3 regions of the Hymenobacter oligotrophus genome follow, and region 1 is predicted to be linked to each of the others. Evidence: riboswitches for the same ligand, from Rfam matches in the RefSeq annotation. Region 1 holds a riboswitch; each other region holds the start of a gene.
The links. A riboswitch is a leader RNA that binds a small molecule or an ion and turns the genes downstream of it on or off. The one in region 1 is predicted to bind S-adenosylmethionine.
Positions count from the first base shown of each region.

Region 1 (3,207 bases):
CTGTTCTTTTTGCCGTACGCGAAGTAGATGATCAGGCCAATTGCCAGCCACACGAACAAACGAATCCAGGTGTCCTGGGGCAGCGAGAACATCATCACCAAGCAGGTAACGATGCCCAAAACCGGCACCACCGGCACCCAGGGCGTGCGAAACGCGCGCGGCGCGTTGGGCTCGCGCTTGCGCATGATGAGCACGCCTACGCATACCATCACGAAGGCCAGCAATGTACCGATGCTGCACATTTCGCCCACCACGTGAATGGGCACGAAGCCGGCAAACAGGCTAATGAACAAGCCCAGCAGCAGGCTCGATTTGAGCGGCGTCTGGAACTTGGGGTGTATTTGCGAGAACACCTTTGGCAACAGCCCATCGCGCGACATGGAGAAGAACACGCGGCTTTGGCCTAGCAAATCGACCAGGATAACCGAGGTGTAGCCGATCAGAATGGCCCCGATGATGGCCGTGCTTAGCCAGCCGTAGGGTGTTTTTTCGATGGCAATGGCCACCGGCGCGGCGCTGTTCTTAAACACGGTGAAGTTGGCGAGGCCCGTCATAACGTAGCCGAACAGCACGAACAGCACCGTGCACACCAGCAGCGAGCCAATGATGCCGATGGGCATGTTGCGCTGCGGGTTCTTGGCTTCTTGCGCCATGGTAGCCACAATATCGAAGCCGATGAACACGAAGAAAACCACGCCCGCCCCGCGCAAAATGCCGCTCCAGCCAAACTCGCCGAAGGTGCCCGTGTTGGCCGGAATGTACGGGTGGTAGTTGGCCGGGTCGATGTACTGCCAACCCAGAGCAATGAACACCAGCACCACCGACACCTTAAGGGCCACCACAATGGCATTAAACCACGCCGAGCCCTGCGTGCCGCGCGCAATAATGGCCGTAATGGCCAGCACAATGAGCACGGCGGGTAGGTTAACCAAGCCGCTCACGGTGCTGCCATCGGCCAGGGTAGCCGTTTCCCACGGCGACATCATGAGCTGCGGCGGCACGTGGAGGCCGTACTTGCTGAGGAACTTGCCCAGGTAGTTCGACCAGCTAATGGCCACGGTAGCGGCGCCCACGGAGTACTCCAGCACCAAATCCCAGCCGATAATCCAGGCAAATAGCTCGCCCATGGTGGCGTAGGAGTAGGTGTAGGCCGAGCCGGCCACCGGCACCATGGAGGCAAACTCGGCGTAGCACAAGGCCGAAAAGGCACACCCGATGGCAGCAATTACAAACGACAACGTGATGGCCGGGCCGGTGTGGTTGGCGGCAGCAATGCCCGTGAGCGAGAACAAGCCCGCCCCAATAATTACCCCTACCCCAATGGCAATGAGGTTGAACGGACCTAGGCTGCGCTTAAGCGTGTGCGTGCCGCTCTCTGCGGCTTCTTGCCGCAGCAGCTCCAATGATTTTTTAAGCATACAATGGTTGGTGCACGCGCTGCTGCACGTGCGAACGAAAATGCGCCGTGGCGCTGCTCCTGCCCTTGCTTAATGCAGCTGGGCGGGCAGCCGACCGGCAAATAGGAAAATGGTTACCGCAACGGGTGGGCGCGGCGTCAAGCAAGCCCTAGGTAGCTGCACTGGCGCTTAGGCGTGGCAGCTCGGCCTGGCCGCGCCGGCTGGCCTCAACAACAACAGCAACATGCGCAGCCAAGCCCATGCGCAGCCAAAGCAGCGCGGTTTAGCAAGCGAGGTGCAGAAGCACGGTGGAGACCAGAAACGGGGAAGTGGCAGAAAAAGCCCACAGCTACTTGTTTTTATATGGTCAGGAATTGGCACCGTTCCGGATGATCCGGAGGGTTGCCGGCGCTTCAGGGAGCCTGTCTCTCCACGCCTCTGTATAAAAACAATCCTTCAGAGCAAAGAATTGATGGGGCAAAGGTAGCCTGCAAACCGCCGATTGTGCAAACGCCCCGGTGCGCCTAGGTGCTTGGCGCCGCTCAGGAGGCCGGCAGCCGACGCATGCGGTAGCAGCTCATGGCCGTGTCGCCGAGCTGCTCGAGCAGGCGGTAGTTGGCGAGCAGGCCCACGGCTGCCCCCACCACGGGCAGCAATTGGGCCAGCTTGGCCAGGTCGATGTAGTCGCGGTATTCTTGCTGAAAGGTGCGCCAGTCGAAGGCGTTGACATCGGCGGGCAGGGTTTGGCGGTAGGCCTCCCAGTTGGCCAAGCGCTGGTACACCTCGTTGCGGGTTTGCTGGCTGCTGAAGGTTAGCTGAAACACGTGCAACAAGAACAGGCGCTCGGTGTAGTCGCGCACGTCGTGGCCGTAAAGTGCGGCAATGTCGAAAAGCAGTTTAAGCTTGATGCCGAGCAGCAGCGGAAAATCGGCCAGGCTCAGCAAAAACCCGCCCGCCCCGGTAACGGCACCCTCGGCGGCGGCGGTGTTGCGGTAGTACTTGATGCGCTGGCGCACCGCGGCCTCGCGCTGGGCCAAGGCCGCGTGTTGCAGGGGTTGCCGCGTGGTGTGCATCGAGCCGAACAGCACGCCGCGCACCATTTGCTTGATAGCCGTGGTGAGTGCTTGGTGCACACGCTCGGGCAGCAACGCGTTCAGGCGGGTTTGCACGTGGCGCGCAAAGCGGTTGAGGGCCGAGGGCGGCCGCTGCATGCGCTGCTGCCACGCGCGAAGCTCTTGGTAGGCTTGCTGTTCGTCGGGGGTCATGGGGCGAGTGGCTTGGATTACGCAGCCGCGGGTACCCAATCTTACCCAAGTTGGCAGGCGGGGGTTGGGGTTTGCCGCTACATATTAGCCGATTTACCCGTTTATTAGCGCCTCGCTGACAAACCCACTACCCCCTACTGGTTACCTCATGAAACCTGCTTTACTCTGCTTGTTGCTGTGGTTGGGAGCCTCAGCCGTGTACGCCCAAAAACGCCCGGCCAAGCAGCCGGCACCGGTTGCCAAGCCCGCTCAGCCTGCTGCGCCCGTCGCGCCACCCCCTGCCCCGGCCCCCGTGCTGTCGGAAGCCGAGCAAGTGGTGCAGCGCCAACTGGAGGCCTACAACGCCCGCAACCTCGATGCCTTTGCGGCCACTTACCACGAACAGGTGGAGCTGCTTACGTTTCCGGCTGTGCTGCGCTCCAAAGGCATAGCCAAGCTGCGCGAAGGCTACGGGCAGTTTTTCGCCCAAACGCCCGACCTGAATTGCCAGATTGTGCACCGCACGGTGCTCGGCAACAAGGTTATCGACCACGAGCGCGTAACGG
Region 1 covers NZ_CP032317.1:1,479,882-1,483,088, forward strand. The annotation lists gene D3Y59_RS06255 (amino acid permease) at 1-1,418, opposite strand, end outside; SAM riboswitch class I at 1,754-1,846, opposite strand; gene D3Y59_RS06260 (EcsC family protein) at 1,940-2,662, opposite strand; gene D3Y59_RS06265 (nuclear transport factor 2 family protein) at 2,811-3,207, shown strand, end outside.

Region 2 (3,207 bases), 1.0 Mb from region 1:
GCGCTTTCCCGTTCTTCTTCCGCAGCTTCGCCGGCTCGGCCACCATAACGAATTTCATCCTGCTACTCTACCGCATAGCTACCTACTACTTGTACCTCGTGCTCGGCTCCGTCTTTCTGCCGCGCTGGGTAGGGCGGGTGTTTAGCAAGAAAGTGGCGCACGAGGTTATGGCTTCCTAAGACCATGCCGGCACCTAGGGACAAAGAATAAGCCCCGCGGCATAACTGCCACGGGGCTTATTCTTTCATCGGCAAAACCGGATTGCGGCGTGCTATTCGGCTTCCAATTGTAACTCAGCGCCGTCGGCACTGCGGAGCGTCAGGCGGTCGTCGGTTAGGGTTGCCACGTCAAAGGTGTTCGACATGTTGCCGTTGTCGGGCGTCATGGTAATCTTCTTGTTGGCCTGATCAAAAGTGTATTTGCCGTTGATCGACTGCGTGGGCGAAGTCATTACGTACTGGCCGTTGGCGAAAAAGCGGATTTCCTCCTGCTTTTGCTCCGAGGTTTGCTTCACCTTGTCGCCGGTGGCATCTTCTTCGCGGCGGGTTTTCCAGATTTTGCTTTCGGTGCCGTAGAGCATGTTCTGGCCTTCTACCTTGCCTTCTTTGCTGCCGCAGGCATACATTACGAGCGTTAGCATCAGCAGCAAAGTGCCCAGGTAGTGGAGTGGTGTGTTAAATGCGCGTGTCATGGGGTGTCTGGAATGAAATAGAACAGAAGAGTTCGGCGGGTGCCGCGCGGCCGAGTTGGCAAGCGCTGCGCCGTTACTTACGCGCCTTGCTGCAAAGGGTTAAGCGCGCAACTATCTGCGGCAGGGTGCGTACACCCAAGCCGAGCCAATGGGCGCTTACTTAAGCCCCAACGCTCTGTTCCGCACCTACTTACCTAGACCTCACAACCATGGGACTGTTCGATTTCCTCAGCGATAAGGGCGAGAAAAAGCCCGTACAACCTACGCAACCCCAAAAGCCAGCTGGCGGCGCGGCCGATTTCTTTGGCAATCCGCAACAAGCTCAGCAAGCACAACCTGCCGCCGCGCAAGGCGAAAGCTATACCGTAGTAAGCGGCGATTCGCTCTCGAAAATTGCCAAAAAGCATTACGGCGACGCCTCCAAGTGGCACCAGATTTACGACGCCAATAAGTCGACGATTGGCTCCAACCCCGACCACATCGAGGTGGGCCAGGTGCTGAAGCTGCCCAAATTGTAAGCCCAGCTTACTCCCAGAACTGCAACGCCTAGGTCCGACCCCTAGGCGTTTTTTTATGACTACTTGGCCCGCTATCAGACAAAGCAAATTGCTGATTGCAAATGAATTACACATCAGCATTCAGTTATTAGACTTACAGTTTTCATCACTCTGAAAAAACTTTTTGCCGGATTTGCGTTTTAGGCAACCGGTACTACCTTTGTGCCAGCCCGGCTTACGGCCCGGCGTTTTTTGAAGCATGGTTTATTCCGAAGCGGCGAGAGAACAGGCTCGATGACCCGCTGGCAACCACCGGCAACGCACAAGCCGGCAGGTGCCAAGTCCTGCCCCCACCGAGGGGACAAATAAATAGCGTGCTATGGATACCTACCCGCACCCCTACCACACTCTTTCGCAGTTCCGCGCTACCGCGGCGCCCGCTACAGCTATGCTTGTAGCCGTTCGCCCCGCCCCCGCGACCATGATGCAGCCGCAAGCTATGCGTGCTGCCGCAGCGGTGTGTTGTTGCTGTTGTTGGTAGTTAGCCCCGCGGGCGCTTAAAGCCCGCCCCTACCCCTCCCACTCTACATTTTGGCCGCCCCTGCTCGGCGGCACGTGGCTTCGTCGCACCCTAGGTTTTCACTGGGCTTGCGGCTAGCCACCACTTCGGCGCACGCGGCTTCGGGCTTGGCGTGGCCGGTTTTCCGCATCGATTTCGCAATCCACAACCCCCTTTCTCAGCCTCATCATGTCCCAGCAAAACCTGCACTTCGAGACCCTGCAACTCCACGCCGGCCAGCAACCCGACCCTACCACGGGTGCCCGCGCAGTGCCGCTGTTTCAAACTACATCCTACGTATTCAAGAATGCTGAGCACGGCGCCAACTTGTTTGCGCTAAAGGAGTTTGGCAACATTTATACCCGCCTGATGAACCCCACCACCGACGTGTTCGAGCAGCGGGTGGCGGCGCTCGAAGGCGGTGTGGCGGCACTGGCTACCTCGTCGGGGCAGGCGGCGCAGTTTATTGCCCTGAACAACATCCTACAGGCCGGCGACAACTTCGTGTCGACCTCCTTCCTGTACGGCGGCACCTATAATCAATTCAAAGTAGCCTTTAAGCGCCTAGGTATCGAGGTGCGCTTTGCCGACGGCGACAACCTCGAGAGCTTTGAGCGCCTGATCGACGAAAACACCAAGGCGCTGTACCTCGAAACCATCGGCAACCCTGGCTTCAACATCCCGGATTTTGAAGCCATTGCGGCCATTGCCAACAAGCATGACCTTCCGCTGATTGTGGATAACACCTTCGGGGCGGGTGGCTACTTGTTCCGCCCGCTCGAGCACGGCGCGCACATTGTGGTGCAGTCGGCCACGAAATGGATTGGCGGGCACGGCACTTCTATCGGGGGCGTGATTGTGGATGGTGGCAAGTACGATTTCGGCAACGGCAAATTTCCGCAGTTTACGGAGCCGAGCGAAGGCTACCACGGCTTAGTGTTCAACGACGTATTCGGCAAGAATGGCCCCTTCGGCAACATTGCCTTTATCATCCGGGCCCGGGTAGAAGGCCTGCGCGACTTCGGTCCGTCGCAGAGCCCGTTCAACTCCTGGCAGCTGCTCATCGGCCTCGAAACGCTGAGCCTGCGCGTGGACCGCACCGTGGAAAACGCCCAAAAAATTGCCGAGTGGCTGGAGGCGCACCCGCAGGTAGAAGCCGTGAACTACCCTGGCCTGAAGAGTAGCCCCTACCACCAACTGGCCACCAAGTACCTCAAGCGCGGTTTCGGCGGTGTGCTCACCTTCGCCATCAAAGGCTCGAAGGATACGGCAACCCAGTTCATCGACAACCTGCTGCTGATTAGCCACCTGGCCAACGTGGGCGACGCCAAAACGCTCATCATCCAACCCTCGGCCACTACGCACCAGCAGCTTTCCGACGAGGAGCAGCGCGCCGCCGGCGTAACGCCCACGCTGCTGCGCCTGTCGCTGGGCATCGAGCACATCGACGACATCAAGGC
Region 2 covers NZ_CP032317.1:2,479,613-2,482,819, forward strand. The annotation lists gene D3Y59_RS10625 (lysylphosphatidylglycerol synthase transmembrane domain-containing protein) at 1-179, shown strand, start outside; gene D3Y59_RS10630 (lipocalin family protein) at 272-691, opposite strand; gene D3Y59_RS10635 (LysM peptidoglycan-binding domain-containing protein) at 901-1,209, shown strand; SAM riboswitch class I at 1,450-1,560, shown strand; gene D3Y59_RS10640 (O-acetylhomoserine aminocarboxypropyltransferase/cysteine synthase family protein) at 1,937-3,207, shown strand, end outside.
Region 2: linked by a shared signal. The riboswitch ahead of D3Y59_RS10640 (O-acetylhomoserine aminocarboxypropyltransferase/cysteine synthase family protein) and the one ahead of D3Y59_RS06255 (amino acid permease) in region 1 are both predicted to bind S-adenosylmethionine.

Region 3 (3,207 bases), 2.0 Mb from region 1:
TACGGCGCGGCGTAGTAAAGTACTTGTGTGCCACGTCGATGGTAATGCCTTGTTCGCGCTCGGCGCGCAAGCCATCGGTAAGCAGCGCCAGGTCGACGGTACCGGCGGCGGAAGTGCGGTTTTGCTCTTCCAGCGCAGCCAGCACGTCGAGCGACACGGCGTCGCTGTCGTAAAGTAAGCGACCAATCAGGGTGCTTTTGCCGTCGTCGACGCTGCCGCAAGTGATAAAACGGAGAAGGTCCATATGATATAGGTGACAAGTGACAGGCAACAGGTGACAAGTGAGGTGACGAAACGGATTGGCGCCCTTGGGCCGCGCAGCCTACGTGTCACCTGTCACCTCATCACCTGATTTAGAAATAGCCGTTGCGCTTGCGGTCTTCCATGCCAGTTTCCGAAATCCGGTCGTCGAGGCGGGTCGCTCCTCGTTCGCTCACTTTTGCCTGCAGAATGTCTTCGATGATGGCCTCGAGGGTGCTGGCGTCGCTTTCCACGGCGGCGGTGCAGGTGGCGTCGCCCACGGTGCGGAAGCGTACTTGGCGGGTAGTCAGCTCATCGGAAGCATCGAGCGAGAGGTGCTCGGTAACGGCCAGCAGTTGGCCCGAGGGCAGCACCACGCAGCGGCGCTCGTGGGCGAAGTAGATGCTGGGCAGCTGGATGTTCTCGCGCTGGATGTAGTTCCACACGTCCAGCTCCGTCCAGTTCGAAATGGGGAACACGCGCACGTTTTCGCCGGGCTGAATCTGGCCGTTGTAGATGTTCCAGAGCTCAGGGCGCTGGCGGCGCGGGTCCCACTGCCCAAATTCGTCGCGCACCGAGAAGATGCGCTCCTTGGCGCGGGCCTTTTCCTCGTCGCGGCGGGCGCCGCCGATGCAGGCATCAAAGCCAAACTCCTCGATAGTATCCAGCAGCGTGTACGTCTGCAGGGCATTGCGACTCGGAAACTTGCCGCCCGGCTCGCGCAGGCCGCGCTGCTGAATGGTGTCCTCCACGCGGCGCACAATCAGCTGCTCACCTAGGCGCTCGGCCAGCGCGTCGCGAAATGCAAGTACTTCTGGGAAGTTGTGGCCGGTATCAATGTGCACCAGCGGGAACGGAAACTTGCCAGGCCGGAAAGCCTTCTCAGCGAGGCGCACCAGCGCGATGGAGTCTTTGCCGCCCGAGAACAGCAGCGCGGGGCGCTGAAACTGCCCGGCCACTTCGCGCAGGATATGGATGGCTTCGGCTTCGAGCCGATCGAGGTAGTCTAAACGAGGGAGCGTTGGCATAAGGCAAGGCGGTGCCTGTTCGGCCTGTGCAGCCGAATTTTGGAGGATTAGGAAGTGCGGGGAATGCGGTGGGCCGGCAGCTTTTAGCTGTTCGTTTTCAGCTATTAGCTACCTAGGTCGTAAGCTGATTGCTAATGGCTGACAGTTGACAGCTCAGGAGGCGTAGTGGCGTGCAGGCCGCACTCCTTCGCCGACTGATCTTCCCACCACCAGCGGCCGGCCCGGAAGTCTTCGCCGGGCTTCACGGCCCGGGTGCACGGCGCGCAGCCAATGCTCACAAAGCCTTGCAAGTGCAGGGGGTTGTGCGGAATGCTGTACTCGCGGATGAAGGCCCAGGTCTGCTCCCAAGTCCAGTCGAGCAGCGGGTTCACCTTCAGCAGCTGGTAGCTGGCGTCGTATTCGGCCACCTGCATGCCGGTGCGGTTGGCCGATTGCTCAGCCCGAATGCCGGTAACCCAAGCCTCTTTACCAACCAGCGCGCGGCTCAGCGGCTCCACTTTGCGCACGTGGCAGCAGGCCTTGCGGGCGTCTACGCTTTCGTAGAACCCGTTCGGGCCTTGGCGCTCTACCAAGGCAGCTACCTGCCCGTGCTCGGGGTAATATGCCCGGATGCGCTTGCCGTATTTGAGCACGGTTTTGCTCCAGGTAGCATAGGTTTCCTGAAAATTCCGGCCCGTGTCGAGCGTAAATACTTCGATGGGTAAATCGTGGGCAAAAATTAGGTGCGTAATTACCTGATCTTCCAATCCGAAAGAGGTAGAAAAAGCGGCTTTGCCAGCAAATTCAGTTGCAATTAGGCGCAGCGTATCCAACGCATCAGCACCAATTAATTGCTGACGAATTTGCGCCACCTGAGCATCGATTAACGTCGACATGCGCAGCAGGGCTACGACCTGTTTGCCCAAGGCAAAGCAGATCTGATAAGACAAGAAGAGAGGGGTGCTGGAGGAATAGGCGGCGAACGAAGCTCAAGCGGCCAAGCCAAACGGACCTAGGGCATGCTCCGGCGGTAGGAGCCTAGGTGTTGGCGTTCCAGCAAGCGGGCAGGGAGGGTGCGAAAACCTCAACAACACGCGCGGCGCATCGGCATGCAACAACAGCACAGGCTGTTGGAGCCGAAAAGGCCCTGCTGCGGGGCAGCGGCGGTAGCGCGGGGTGTGATGATGAGGTTCACGGCGTGCGTTGTTTTTATATGGTCAGGAATTAGCTACGCTGACCTTTCGGTTGGCACCGTTCGGGACTTTCCCGTGGTTGCCGGCGCTTCACGGAGCCTTTCTCTCCACGCCTCTGTATAAAAACAATCCTGGGAAGAATTGATGAAGCAAAGGTAGGTAAGCAATTTTTGTATTTCCAAATTATTCTTTTCAACTAATATCATCTAGCTACTGCAGCAATCGTTTGCAGCGTTAATTGTTATTCAAAAACGAAATGTCGATAGCAAATACTGGGCTGTTTGTGACAGGTATTTTGCTGCTTGGTAAAAGATTGGCGCCGTTTTATTTCAGGTAGCCTGCAACCATTGCACTGGCGCGTAGCTCCTGGGCGCATGTGGGTGCGTGTAAGTTGTTTTGCGGTTGCTACGGCAGCGCTGGTAAGCGGCTTGGGCGGGTGCGCCCCGGCCCTGATGCCGCATTCGGCCAATGTGCCAGTGCTGGGCGCGAAGGGAGCCGCGGAACTGCGCGGCAGCACCGGCCTCAACGGCACCGAAGTGCAAGGGGCTTGGGCAGCTACCAACCACCTGGCGCTAACCGCGGGCGGGCTGCGTTATGCCTCGGGCCGCGACACCCGGTTTAGGAGTGCCGAGGTTGGCCTTGGGTACTACGCGTGGCCCGGCAACGAGGTAATGCTGGCGGTGTACGCAGGAGCCGGCTACGGCAGTGGCCGCGCAGCCACCTCGGGGTTCGAAGGCGGGCGTGAAACCGACATCCGGAGCCGATAC
Region 3 covers NZ_CP032317.1:3,564,339-3,567,545, forward strand. The annotation lists gene D3Y59_RS15330 (sulfate adenylyltransferase subunit 1) at 1-244, opposite strand, end outside; gene cysD (sulfate adenylyltransferase subunit CysD) at 354-1,268, opposite strand; gene D3Y59_RS15340 (phosphoadenylyl-sulfate reductase) at 1,400-2,197, opposite strand; SAM riboswitch class I at 2,454-2,566, opposite strand; gene D3Y59_RS15345 (TonB-dependent receptor) at 2,893-3,207, shown strand, end outside.
Region 3: linked by a shared signal. The riboswitch ahead of D3Y59_RS15340 (phosphoadenylyl-sulfate reductase) and the one ahead of D3Y59_RS06255 (amino acid permease) in region 1 are both predicted to bind S-adenosylmethionine.